4 regions of the Pseudoalteromonas sp. SANK 73390 genome follow, and region 1 is predicted to be linked to each of the others. Evidence: predicted binding sites of a transcription regulator. Region 1 holds the regulator's gene; each other region holds the start of a gene.
What was found. The regulator sigma-54, encoded in region 1, starts transcription at its own class of promoters, with help from an activator protein. The targets are predictions, from matches to a motif close to GTTGGCACGNNNNTNGNNT.
Positions count from the first base shown of each region.

Region 1 (3,155 bases):
AAGCAGGTAGTATTGTTGGCCTTCTTGGTCCCAATGGAGCAGGAAAAACCACCAGCTTTTACATGATTGTAGGTCTCGTGCCAAGCGATAATGGCACCGTGTGCATCAACGATCATGACATTACACTATTGCCAATGCATAACCGAGCACGTTTAGGCATTGGCTATTTACCTCAAGAGTCATCAATTTTTAGAAAGCTCACGGTATATCAAAATTTAATGGCGATTTTGGAAACTCGCAACTCACTGAATAAGATAGCCCGTGAGCAAATTTTAAATGAACTACTGGATGAGTTTAACATTCAACACATTCGCGATAGCTTAGGTATGGCACTGTCAGGCGGAGAACGCAGAAGAGTAGAAATTGCTCGCGCTTTAGCCGCAAATCCTAAATTTATCCTTTTAGATGAGCCTTTTGCTGGTGTTGATCCCATTTCAGTGTTAGATATAAAGAAAATTATCGAACATTTAAAAAATAGAGGTATTGGTGTGTTAATCACCGATCACAATGTTCGTGAAACTCTTGATGTATGTGAAAAAGCTTATATTGTCTCACATGGTGAATTAATCGCCTCTGGTACTCCTGAACATGTTTTAGCAGATCAAACTGTCAGAGATGTCTACCTAGGTGAACAATTCAAGCTATAGTTAATGTACGTTTAGTCACAATAATAATAGAAAACCAGAAGGATTGTTAAAGGTAGATGAGGCAATCGTTACAGCTGCGCATGGGGCAGCAACTTACCATGACACCACAGTTACAGCAGGCTATTCGCTTGCTGCAACTAAGCACGTTGGATCTACAGCAAGAGATCCAAGAAGCTCTTGATAGCAACCCGCTTCTTGAAGTAGATGAGTCAGAGCCAGAATCTGATGCGCAAAACAGTGCCCAAGATAAAAATGGTAAAGATGAAAACCAAGAGGACACGCATTTAGACAGTCAAGATATCGAGCCTGTAAGTGACTACGAAATAGATTCGGATGCCGCACTAAGTAAAGAGACCGTGAGCGACGACCTCGCTATGGATGTGACATGGGATGAGTACATGAGTGCAGCTCCTGCTGCCAGTAGTGGACCCATGCCTGAAGACGAGACTATTTATCAAGGTGAGACGACGGAAACGCTTCATGAATATTTAATGTGGCAGCTCGAATTAACGCCTTTTAGCCCAACAGATCGCGGCATCGCAGTCGCTATTGTAGAAGCCATAGACGAAAACGGTACATTCACCTTAAGTACCGAAGATCTCTTAGAGAGCTTGAATGATGGCAACAGTGGCGAACATATTGAATTAGATGAAGTAGAAGCCGTATTAAAACGAATTCAACTTTTTGATCCTATTGGCATTGGCGCTCGCTCACTACAAGAGTGCTTGTGTATTCAGCTCAATCAATTTGACCCGCATACAACTCCTTGGTTGAGCGAAACTAAAATGATCCTCAATGAGCACATTGAGCTACTTGCAAGTCGCGACTATCGGACCTTGATGAAAAAAACCAAGCTCAAAGAGACTGAGCTCAAGGAGATCGTAACATTAATTCACACTCTTAACCCAAAACCTGCGGCAAGCATTATTCGTGAAGAGTCTGAATATGTCATTCCTGATGTATCAGTTAAGAAGATAAAAGGCCGCTGGGTAGTTGAGCTAAATCCGGAGTGCATGCCTAAAATTCGTGTTAACAATCAATATGCTGCAATGTCTCGCTCAGTGAAATCCAGCACAGATAGTCAATTCATTCGCTCTCATTTACAAGAAGCAAAGTGGTTTATTAAAAGCTTAGAAAGCAGAAATGAAACATTAATGAAAGTTACTAATTGCATTGTCCAACAACAACAGGCATTCTTTGAACATGGCCCTGAGGCAATGAGACCCATGGTGTTAAATGATGTTGCAGAAATGGTTGAAATGCACGAGTCCACCATTTCACGAGTGACCACACAAAAATATATGCACACACCTAGAGGCATTTTTGAGTTGAAGTATTTCTTCTCAAGTCATGTTAGTACTGAAAATGGAGGTGAGTGCTCGTCCACAGCAATCAGAGCACTAATCAAAAAGCTAATTGCTGCAGAAAATACTGCTAAGCCATTAAGCGACAGTAAAATAGCAGATATATTAGCGGAGCAAGGAATTAAGGTGGCCCGACGCACCATAGCAAAATATCGGGAGTCGTTAGCCATTCCACCGTCAAATCAGCGTAAAAGCTTGATTTAGGCGTATTACCTAAGAAGGAAAATGCTTATGCAACTAAATTTAACTGGTCGTCATGTAGAAATAACCGATGCATTAAGAGACTATGTCAACAACAAGTTTGCAAAGTTAGAAAGGCATTTTGATCATATAAACAATGTACATGTGATCTTAGATGTTGAAAAGCTAGTACAAAAAGCAGAGGCGACATTGCACGTTAATGGCGGAGAGCTTTTTGCCTCGACAGAACATCAGGACATGTATGCTGCGATCGACGGCCTAATTAATAAGCTAGATCGTCAGGTAATTAAGCACAAAGAGAAGCTAATTCGACATTAATTATGAAATTAAGCTCGATAATCAATAAGGACTGTAGCAAAGCTGCGGTCCTTTTTAATAGCAAAAAACGTATACTCGAATACATTAGCGAGTTAGCGCACGAACAGCTACCCAATTTAAATCAGCACGATATCCTTAGCGCATTAATGGCCCGGGAGAAACTCGGCAGTACAGGTATAGGTAAAGGGATTGCCCTGCCCCATGGTCGGATAATAGGTCTTGAAGTCGTGACAGCTTTACTATTAGTCAATCAACAAGGGGTTGAATTTGATGCCATTGATAATCGGCCTGTTGATATATTTCTTGCTTTAATTGTGCCTGATGGCGATAACGAACAACATTTAAAAACTTTGTCATCGATAGCTCAGCAGCTAAACAATAAAGAATTTTGTAAACAGCTAAGGAACGCTAGCAATGACGAGGAACTTTATGCCATTATTGCCTCAGCAGACTAGGTTATTAAGAGAAGCATAATGGAATTAATCATCATCAGCGGTCGCTCTGGTTCAGGCAAGTCAGTTGCACTTCGTGTATTAGAAGATTTAGGGTATTATTGCGTTGATAATATCCCAGTCAATTTATTACCGTCCTTAGTACGTAGTGTCTCTGATAACTACGATAAAAT
Region 1 covers NZ_ARPN01000055.1:71,406-74,560, reverse strand. Annotated here, with positions in the region: gene lptB (LPS export ABC transporter ATP-binding protein) at 1-647, shown strand, start outside; gene SANK73390_RS07970 (RNA polymerase factor sigma-54) at 704-2,215, shown strand; gene hpf (ribosome hibernation promoting factor) at 2,243-2,530, shown strand; gene ptsN (PTS IIA-like nitrogen regulatory protein PtsN) at 2,533-2,985, shown strand; gene rapZ (RNase adapter RapZ) at 3,004-3,155, shown strand, end outside.

Region 2 (3,155 bases), on a different contig from region 1:
TGTGTTATTACCTGAGCCGGACATTGCGGTTATAGGTAATAAGACAGCCCTTGCTAGTGCGATACAAAACTTGATACACAACAGTATTCAAATTATTGGTTCACAAGCCGAAATTAAAGTAAGTGCAAAGCGTGAAGACGATAAAGTGCGAATTTCCGTTATAGATAACGGCCCGGGTATAGACCCGCAAATAGCAGAAAAAGTATTTGAACCGTTTTTTACAACAAAAAGCCAAGGCACAGGTCTTGGACTTGCGGTGGTGAGCTCGGTGGCTAATTCTCACAAAGGGCAAGCAGAAGTACAAAATATGCCAGATGGCGGTGCATGTTTCAGTTTACTTCTTCCTATTTCATTCAATACCGAACAGTTGGAGGTTGTATGAGTCATTCTATTTTAGTAGTGGAAGATGATGCAGGGCTCAGAGAAGCGCTAATTGACACCTTACATTTATCTGGATTTGATTGTGTCGAAGCATCTAGTGCTGAGCAGGCTGTTATCTTGCTAAAGCAGGCAAGCTTTTCTTTGGTTGTCAGTGACGTTCAAATGGGCACTATGAGCGGGATTGATTTGCTTAGAACAATTAAGCTAAATTACCCAGACTTACCAGTGTTGATGATGACTGCGTATGCAACCATTGACGATGCTGTAGAAGCGATGCGATTAGGCGCTATTGATTATATGGCTAAACCTTTTGCGCCTGAGGTTTTACTGAATATGGTAAGCCGCTACATGCCAGTGAAAGAAAAAGAAACTGATGGTCCTGTTGTTAAAGACCCACAAAGCCTCCAGTTACTTGAATTGGCAGCCAAAGTCGCAAAGTCAGATGCGAGTGTAATGGTACTTGGGCCAAGTGGTTCAGGTAAAGAAGTTTTGGCGCGCTATATCCATGATAAATCTGAGCGTGCCCAAGAAGTATTTGTTGCTATAAATTGTGCTGCGATACCAGAGAATATGCTAGAAGCGACGCTATTTGGTTATGAGAAAGGTGCGTTTACGGGAGCTATTCAAGCTTGTCCAGGTAAATTTGAACAAGCCCAAAAGGGTACTATTTTACTTGATGAAATCACCGAAATGGACCTAGCCTTGCAAGCAAAGCTGCTCAGGATATTGCAAGAGCGTGAAGTGGAACGATTGGGTGGCAGAAAAACCATAGAGCTTGATGTACGTGTATTGGCTACCAGTAACCGAGACTTAAAAGAAGCTGTCGCGGCAGGTAATTTTAGAGAAGATTTGTACTATCGGCTAAATGTTTTTCCACTAATGTGGTTGCCATTGTGTGAACGTCCAGGCGATATTGTTGTGCTTGCAGAGCATTTGATTGCAAGGCATTGCACCAAAGCGAGCAAACCGATACCAACACTTTGTGAGGATGCCAAACAAAAGCTCTTATCACATTTTTGGCCAGGTAATGTGCGTGAATTAGATAATGTTGTGCAGCGAGCTTTGATATTACACCAAGGCTTGCAAGTTAATTCAGATGATATTTTTATAGAAAGTCATCAGCCTGTTTTGTCTCGAAATGACAATAAAGCAATAGATCAAATTCAAGTTGAGTTGGCTACGAAATGTGAGATAGCTGACAGTGTGGATAGTCAAAGTTATAAAGTAGAGTTACAAGATAAGGAACACCAAATGATTCTGGACACCTTGTCTCGATGTCAAGGTAAGCGCAAAGACGTGGCTGAAATATTAGGGATGAGCCCTCGAACGTTACGGTATAAGTTAGCGAAAATGCGTGACATGGGGATCCCACTACCAGCTTAACCCCTTCCAAATACCATGAGCCAGTTTAATACTGGCTTTTTCTAGTCAAAATCATGACAGCCCGCTTTGTTTGTAACTAACTGTTATAGTTGATTTTTATTTTGGCATGAATTGTGCTTCATCTATGTATCTTTAGTAAAAAGGGTGAGCACAATGAACATTCAACCCAATGCTTTATATCAAGAAATGCAGTCGTTAGCTTCAGAAGCTACACGCAATAAACCGCAAGATAGTCTGCCAGTACAGACATCAGCAAATTCATCAGCGCAGTTTGGCGACATGCTATCAGATGCTATTAATACGGTCAGTGGCTTGCAAAAAGATGCAAAATCAAAAGTAACGGCACTGGAGATGGGTGATCGCAGCGTGTCGCTCGCTGAAGTCATGATTGCTTCTCAAAAATCGTCAGTGGCTTTTGAGGCGACGGTACAAGTTAGAAATAAGCTTGTAGAGTCATATAAACAAATTATGAGCATGCCTGTTTAAGCTTAGGTAGTGGAGAATAACTGTGGCAACGAACCAATCAACAGAACTGGCTTTATCGGATGGCGCTACTGGCGCAGATTCTGGTGAACAGCAAGAGCAAAAATCAGGTTATCTGAGTGCGCTAAGTGGCGTTGATATGCTTCGCCAAGTTACTTTAATTATCGCTTTAGCTATCTGCTTAGCTATTGCTGTGTTTATTATTATTTGGGCACAACAACCAGATATGCGCCCACTTGGTCAATATCCTACCGAAGAGCTAGTGCAAACATTGGACTTTTTAGACGCTCAAAAAATTGATTATGAATTAGATGGTAATACCATCTTGGTAGCTGAAAATGATTACCAAACCATAAAACTACAAATGGCACGTGATGGATTTACGCAAGCACCAAGTTCGGGTACGGATATTTTAATGCAGGATATGGGCTTTGGTGTCAGCCAAAGACTAGAGCGAGAGCGATTAAAGCATAGCCGTGAGCAGCAGTTGGCGCGTACAATTGAAGAATTAGACGACATTAATCGTGCAAAAGTACTGTTAGCTATACCAAAAGAAAACGTGTTTGCTCGTCGTGAGAAAAAGCCATCAGCTACCGTAGTACTCACATTAAAACGTGGCAGAACCCTAGGTGGTGAAGAAATAGATTCAATAGTGGATATAATTGCTTCTGCTGTACAAGGACTAGAGCCAGCACGAGTGACTGTTACAGATCAAAATGGCCGCTTATTGAATTCAGGCTCGCAAGATTCACTAGCAGCACGTTCTCGCAAAGAATATGACCTTGAGCGTAAAAGGGAACAAGAATACCTAGAAAAGATTGACAGTATTTTGATCCCTGTTATTGGATTAGGTAAGTACACTGCGCAGGTTGATTTAACGATGGACTTTAGTGCTATTGAAGAGACCC
Region 2 covers NZ_ARPN01000108.1:52,374-55,528, reverse strand. Annotated here, with positions in the region: gene SANK73390_RS13975 (sensor histidine kinase) at 1-382, shown strand, start outside; gene SANK73390_RS13970 (sigma-54-dependent transcriptional regulator) at 379-1,764, shown strand; gene fliE (flagellar hook-basal body complex protein FliE) at 1,918-2,250, shown strand; gene fliF (flagellar basal-body MS-ring/collar protein FliF) at 2,273-3,155, shown strand, end outside.
Region 2: a site for sigma-54 is predicted at 1,865-1,883, ahead of fliE (flagellar hook-basal body complex protein FliE). Genes of this name have one in related genera too.

Region 3 (3,155 bases), on a different contig from region 1:
GACAAAAGGCGGGGATTTTTCTTTTTCCAGAAGCTCTAAAGCGCTGACAAGTAAAAAAATCGCCAGTCATGTGCTTTCTGGCACCATGATATACAGAAGCACTGGTGTGGAAGTTAATGCGCGTGTTATTGATATTGATTCTAAACAAGTGGTCGCTAGCACGCGTAAAATGGTACCTGCATACGTGTTACATAATGCAGATATTGCATTGTCAGGGGCAAGATGAGGAATATTATTTAACTACATTAAGTGGCTGACTTTTATAAAAAAGCATTGAAATATAATAGAACCTACGGCTATAATTCCAGCCGTAGTGGCCCCTTAGTTAAATGGATATAACAGTCCCCTCCTAAGGGACGGTTGCAAGTTCGATTCTTGCAGGGGCCGCCAATATACCTACCTTATTATACATACCCTTAAATTATATTAAGATTCACTTTTATCAAGTCAAAGCCTTTGTTTGCTCTTGTTGTTTTAAAGCGTTTACTTGGCGCTCAAAATTTATTAGGTCAGTGAAACCTTAAATGATTCGTAAGATAAGTAGTTCAGTAATTGAAAATAAATATTTACAATAAAATCTATTCAAAGAAATTTAGCTGCGCTTAATGGGTTAGTGCAGCTATAAGGTTAATTGTCAAGTAAAAAGCTTTCTGCACTTTTCACTTTGATTTGAACTATGTCATTGATCTGTATATTACTTAACGGGCGCGAATTTAAATTAACGGCTGTTGCGCTTTGCATATTTACGTTAATGATTTTTACTTGCTCTATAGTTTGCATCGTGGAATTTATCACCGAACCTTTACTGGTGATGATGCTGCTCTGATGCATGATGGAGAGTATTTTTCCAGCCTCTAAACCATGGGCTTTTCCAAGGTTAATCACTACCTGATCATTATCTAAATATAAGATTTTTCCTTTGGTTGGAATACAAGAGACAGCTGCATTCATATCTTGGCTGACTTTATTAAATACTTCCTGGATCTCTTGAGCATAATGAGAGTTCCAAAACTTTTCACTGTGCACATCTATTAATTTTGTTTTTTCAAAAGGCCAAACCCCCTGTGTAGCATAGTGCTGCTGCCAGACTCTTTCATAGGTCAGCGCATCATACAAAGCAAAGTCGATTTTAAAGCTTCTTGCGTATTTATCACTTTGCCAAAAAGCATATTCACTGTTTAGTTTATCTGTATCAGCAATATCAGTAATCTGGCTTAATAAAACATATTGGCTATTACTGTTCATTGCGATTGTTTCGATAAGCAAAGGATTATAGTTAAATTGCTGAGAGAAGTACTCTGTTACGTCTATTGAGATATTAAGGTATGGAATTGGTTTTATAGTATTTGTCCGCTCATTCAAGGTATTAAACAGCCTTTGAGAGGTAGATTTAGCGATGTCAAATATTTGACCCATACGAGCTTGGTGCGGCTGTGTCAATTGGCTTTGAGTAATGGCTATCTGTTTATTAAATTGCTGTTCAAGGCACTTACCTTGCGTTGTATAAATATCTAGGTGAAGAGTAACGCTGTATTGGTCCTGTTCCTTATTTTCACTTACTAAGTTGACTTGCTGTATTTCACCATGAGATTGAATTTTTAGTTCATCTTGGCTTAATATGCCATCGGCCACGCTTTGCACGCTACTTACGGTTGCGCCAGAAAAAATAAGTGCTTGTGTTATAGCGTCTTTGACGGCTGCTTGTCTTGCTTGAGCAACATCGCGACCTTGAGTACTTGCATAACCAACAACTTCATACCATTCTGCTTTGACAGCAGTACTGATACAAATAAGTGCAAGTAAAGTGATAGCCTTAATCATAATTAGCGCCTCAAAAATATTATACTGAGTTAGAAGCAAATCATGTACCACAATTTATGGCAAGAATTGTGCATAAATAAATACTAGTAATCTTGTAAGGTGATCAACCATGAATATCGAAAAGCAAACAAACCGAGTCGGTCTTATAAGTATAGTGGTGCTTTTGTGCTTTATAAGTGGCTGTAGTAGTTTATTTGATAAGCACATTGAATACGAGTATGTACAACCTGATAACTACCCTGTGTTAAAAGCAATAGGGTATGCACCACTGAGTGCACAGCCTGGTATAAGCAGTTCACAGAAAATGTTAATGGCAGTTAAGGTCTCAAAACTTGAAGCATACCGTGAACTAACGGAGCAAGTGTATGGTCAGAGCGTCACGTCTAGTATGACTGTTAAAGGTGCTGTAGCCCAAAGTGATGGCTTAAAAAGTCAAGTGAGAGGGGTGATCCGTGGCGCTAAAGTTGTGAAAAGCTATGCTGCAGGTGATACATACGTTACAGAGCTAGAGTTAGATATGAAGCGTGTTCACGACCTTTATATAAGCCAAGCGAAGCCAAGAAAAATTAAGCGAGTTACTTATTATTAAGTGCCGATTGAACACGTTATGAGAGGCTTTAATCGGAACAATTGTGAAGATAGAGCCTTTAAACATTAAGCTTTAAGGTTTTTAACTAGTTCATTATTTTGAGAAACAACAGCACCGTCTTGGCTATATGTGACGGATGATGGAGCACCAATTAAAATTTCCTTCAGGTCTTTAATACTGAGGTTGGCTTGGTGGGCAGCTTGAGCATTGACTTCATTTTTTTGTTTACATTCTATCAGCAGGCTTTCTATCTTTGCAGTAATTACTTTAGCTTTTTCCTGTTCAAATAAGTACTTATCAAAACCAGATATCTCTTTATCTAGCTTTTGAATATTGTTAAGTAGTGTTAGTTTTTCTCTTGCTAAATCTTTGAGTCCATCACCTTTTCTTGCTGCCAATGACTTAAGCTCACTATCTAGCAACTGGGTCAAAGTTGATAAATGAGTGAGCTGTTTGTCTAGCTTATGGACACAAAGGTTTAGCTGATCATCCATACATATCAAACTCAAATGCGGCAATATTCTTCGCTAACTTTTCAGCATCAACCTGATATTTACCTTCGCTAATGGCCTTTTTCAGTTCAGCGACTTTATCGCTGTTAAAGGCTGGCGCTTCTTGTGCTTTGTCTTGTAAGTTTTTGAGTTGACGCGCTTGTGGTGTCAAACTTACAGAATCTGCAGCCGCTTTTTGTGGCGCTTTAGAAGGTGCGCTATTCGCGTTGACATCATTTTTTTGCAACTCAGCT
Region 3 covers NZ_ARPN01000114.1:35,403-38,557, forward strand. Annotated here, with positions in the region: gene SANK73390_RS15985 (FlgO family outer membrane protein) at 1-226, shown strand, start outside; tRNA gene SANK73390_RS15990 (tRNA-Arg) at 316-390, shown strand; gene SANK73390_RS15995 (flagellar assembly protein T N-terminal domain-containing protein) at 628-1,821, opposite strand; gene SANK73390_RS16000 (LPP20 family lipoprotein) at 1,931-2,410, shown strand; gene flgN (flagellar export chaperone FlgN) at 2,476-2,904, opposite strand; gene flgM (flagellar biosynthesis anti-sigma factor FlgM) at 2,897-3,155, opposite strand, start outside.
Region 3: a site for sigma-54 is predicted at 1,855-1,873, ahead of SANK73390_RS15995 (flagellar assembly protein T N-terminal domain-containing protein). Genes of this name have one in related genera too.

Region 4 (3,155 bases), on a different contig from region 1:
AAACTGGTAAAGTGATGATGATTTGGCAAGGCCTCGAAGTATTCTTAGCGGTAGTTGAGCAAGGTAGCTTTAGTAAAGCTGCTGAAAAACTTGAAGTGTCTACATCTTACGTAAGTCGGCAAGTGCAACAATTAGAGCAACGCCTTGGCACGGTGTTAATACAGCGAACAACTCGCACCCAAAACTTAACAGATGCTGGCCGCCAGTACTCAGCCAAGCTTAAGGTTATACAGCAAGAGTTAATTGATGCGACCAATCAAGCACAAGGTGTACAAAATACGCCTAAAGGATTAATAAAAATAGCGGCGGCCGGTGATTTTGTAGCAAACCAAGTAGCGCCTCGTATAGCTGACTTTTTGAAGCTATACCCAGAAGTTACTGTTGATCTTGATTTTAACAACCGTAATGTGGACTTAGTAGAAGAAGGCTTTGACTTAGCCATACGTTTTGGCCAACTTCAAGACTCCAACTTAGTGGCTCGTAAACTGTGTACCCGCCCTATGACCTGGGTCGTCAGCAAAGGTTATCAAAGTCAGCATGGAGATATTCACCACCCATACGAACTACACCAACATAATTGCTTGTCTGCAACCCACGGCCGTTGGCGATTTGTCATTTGCCAACAGCAAGAGGAAGTAAAAGTCTCTGGCAATTGGAGAAGTAACAACTCTTTTGCATTGATTAATGCTTGCTTAGCGGGGTTAGGCGTTGCGCATTTGGCCAAAGACATCGTGCAACCTTATGTTGAACAAGGGCAACTCAGGTATATACTAGAACCTTTCCAAGTAAATGATGGGGCAACCTGGTTAGTTTACCCTCGTAAAGATCTCATGCCTTACCGCGTACGTTTACTGATTGAGTTTTTACTCGATAGCTTTGCAAAAAAGTAATACGTTCTTTTTAAAGCAACGTATCAAAGGAGACAATTATGTCACAGTTTTATCAGCTTGCTGCTAACACTTTACAAGGTCAAGCGTTTGACTTTGAAGTACTTAGAGGCAAAGTAGTATTAATAGTAAATACTGCAAGTCAGTGTGGTTTAACACCCCAGTATCAAGGACTACAAGAATTACATGAGCAATATAAGGATCAAGATTTAGTTATTATCGGCTTTCCATGTAACCAGTTTGGCGGACAAGAGCCGGGAGACGCTCAACAAATCCAGCAAGGATGCTTAATTAACTACGGCGTTGACTTTACTATAATGGAAAAAATTAAGGTCAATGGCGAACACACTCATCCAATTTTCCGCTTTCTCAAAAGTGCCTTACCAGGACTATTTGGCAATCGTGTTAAGTGGAACTTTACCAAGTTCTTGGTTGGTCGTGATGGTACACCATTGCAGCGCTTTGCGCCAACCACAAAACCAAGTAAACTAACTACTGCAATTGAAGATGCCCTTAAGCACACTTAAAATTACCGAATTAAAAAGGAGGCTGCTGCCTCCTTTTTAATTAGTCTAGATAATCAAAATCATCTTCACCTAAATTTTTGCGCAAACGTTTTTGTTCAAGATAATCATCAAGCTTTCTCTTCACCTTTCGCTTTTGCTTATCATGCTGATTACGACCGAGGTTCTCATACTCGTCATCTACAAAATCATCATCAAGCGCATCATAAGAAAATGTCTTACCCACAACCCACTCCAAATAAGTGTTAATATTAGTTACTTGGTGAAGCGCCAATAACTAGCATTAATTCTTCACCTAAATGATTATTTAGCTGGAAAATGCAAATCTGAAAAGTGAGAGTTTTTTATCGTTTTAATAAATAATTTTTATCATTGTTTTTATTTTGGTCAAAGAAGCTAAATAATGGTCAAAAATATAATGCAACTTCTGCATACAACAACAAAAAAATACGTAAACCACTAATATTTAATAATTTATTTTTTTGGCATTAGTTTTGAATAGTTATATACATATCATTCATCAGCAAGGCTTTATCACATGAAAAAATTAATCTTGGCAGCAACAATTACATTCAGTTCCGCTTCTTTTGCACACTCGCAAATAGATGGCTCTCATTTCCAATTTAGCTCAGATGAATGTGCGGTGAACTTTAAAAATGATGTTCGCATCACACCTGATGAACTATTCATTACTAATAGTGAGAACAATCGTAAGTTACGCATCACTGACTCTGGTTTAGTTTTTTTAGATAGTACGCCTATTTCATTAAGCCCCCAACAACAACTGGCAGTTGTGAACTATGCGGATGAACTCAGGGTAAAATTACCACAAGTGGCAAACATCGCACTTGATGGGATAAAAATAGCGGGTGTTGCTCTGGAAGAAGTGGCAGCAGCATTTGAGCTTAAAGAATTTAGTTCATTAAACACTTTACTTGGCGAAATAGAAACAGAGGTGAATGAGACTTTTTATCAACAAGGTGCATTTGTTATGGGAGAGCAAACTTTTACTGAGTTTGGTCATAACTTTGAGCTGCAATTTGAAACTCGTATTGAGTCTGCAGTAGAGGGCGCTATGATGGAATCAATTGGTAGTATTCTCATGGCTGTTGGCTCAAAAATGGTCAGCTCTGGCGGCGATATGGCAACCTTTGAAGAACGCATGAAAAACATGGGCCAACAAATTGAAGACAAAGTGCAAATGCAAGCTAAAAATCTTAAGCAACAAGCAAATGCATTGTGTGGCCAGTTTGAAGTGATCGCTCAAACTGAAAATCAACTACAACAGCAGATCCCTGAGTTCGCTGATTATCAGCTGTTTACCTACAAAAACTAATTCTATCTCCCTGAAATAGTCGGCATCTGCCGACTATTTTTTTGCTTGGTCCACCAGCTTTCCAAGAGTCGCGATTGCTTGCTCTGTGTGTTCATTCCACTGCACACCATAACTCAAGCGAATACAACTGCTAAACTTATTGCTGGCACTAAATAGCACACCTGGTGCTATGCTTATTCCTTGAGCTAAAGCCAATTGAAATAGTTTTGTACCATCGTATTGCGGCCCTAAATCAAGCCATAAAACACACCCACCTCTTGGTTCACTTACTCGTACAAATTGAGGAAAGTATCTGCGCAATGCCATAATCATATAATCTTTCGCCACTAATAAGCGCTTGCGCATTAACTTTAAATGGCGGTCATATTCACCACTGGCCAAATAATCAGCTAACACCCACTGGTTCAT
Region 4 covers NZ_ARPN01000110.1:13,216-16,370, reverse strand. Annotated here, with positions in the region: gene SANK73390_RS15340 (LysR family transcriptional regulator) at 15-890, shown strand; gene SANK73390_RS15335 (glutathione peroxidase) at 929-1,414, shown strand; gene SANK73390_RS15330 (PA3496 family putative envelope integrity protein) at 1,455-1,637, opposite strand; gene SANK73390_RS15325 (YggN family protein) at 1,950-2,747, shown strand; gene SANK73390_RS15320 (aminotransferase-like domain-containing protein) at 2,781-3,155, opposite strand, start outside.
Region 4: a site for sigma-54 is predicted at 1,893-1,911, ahead of SANK73390_RS15325 (YggN family protein). Genes of this name have one in related genera too.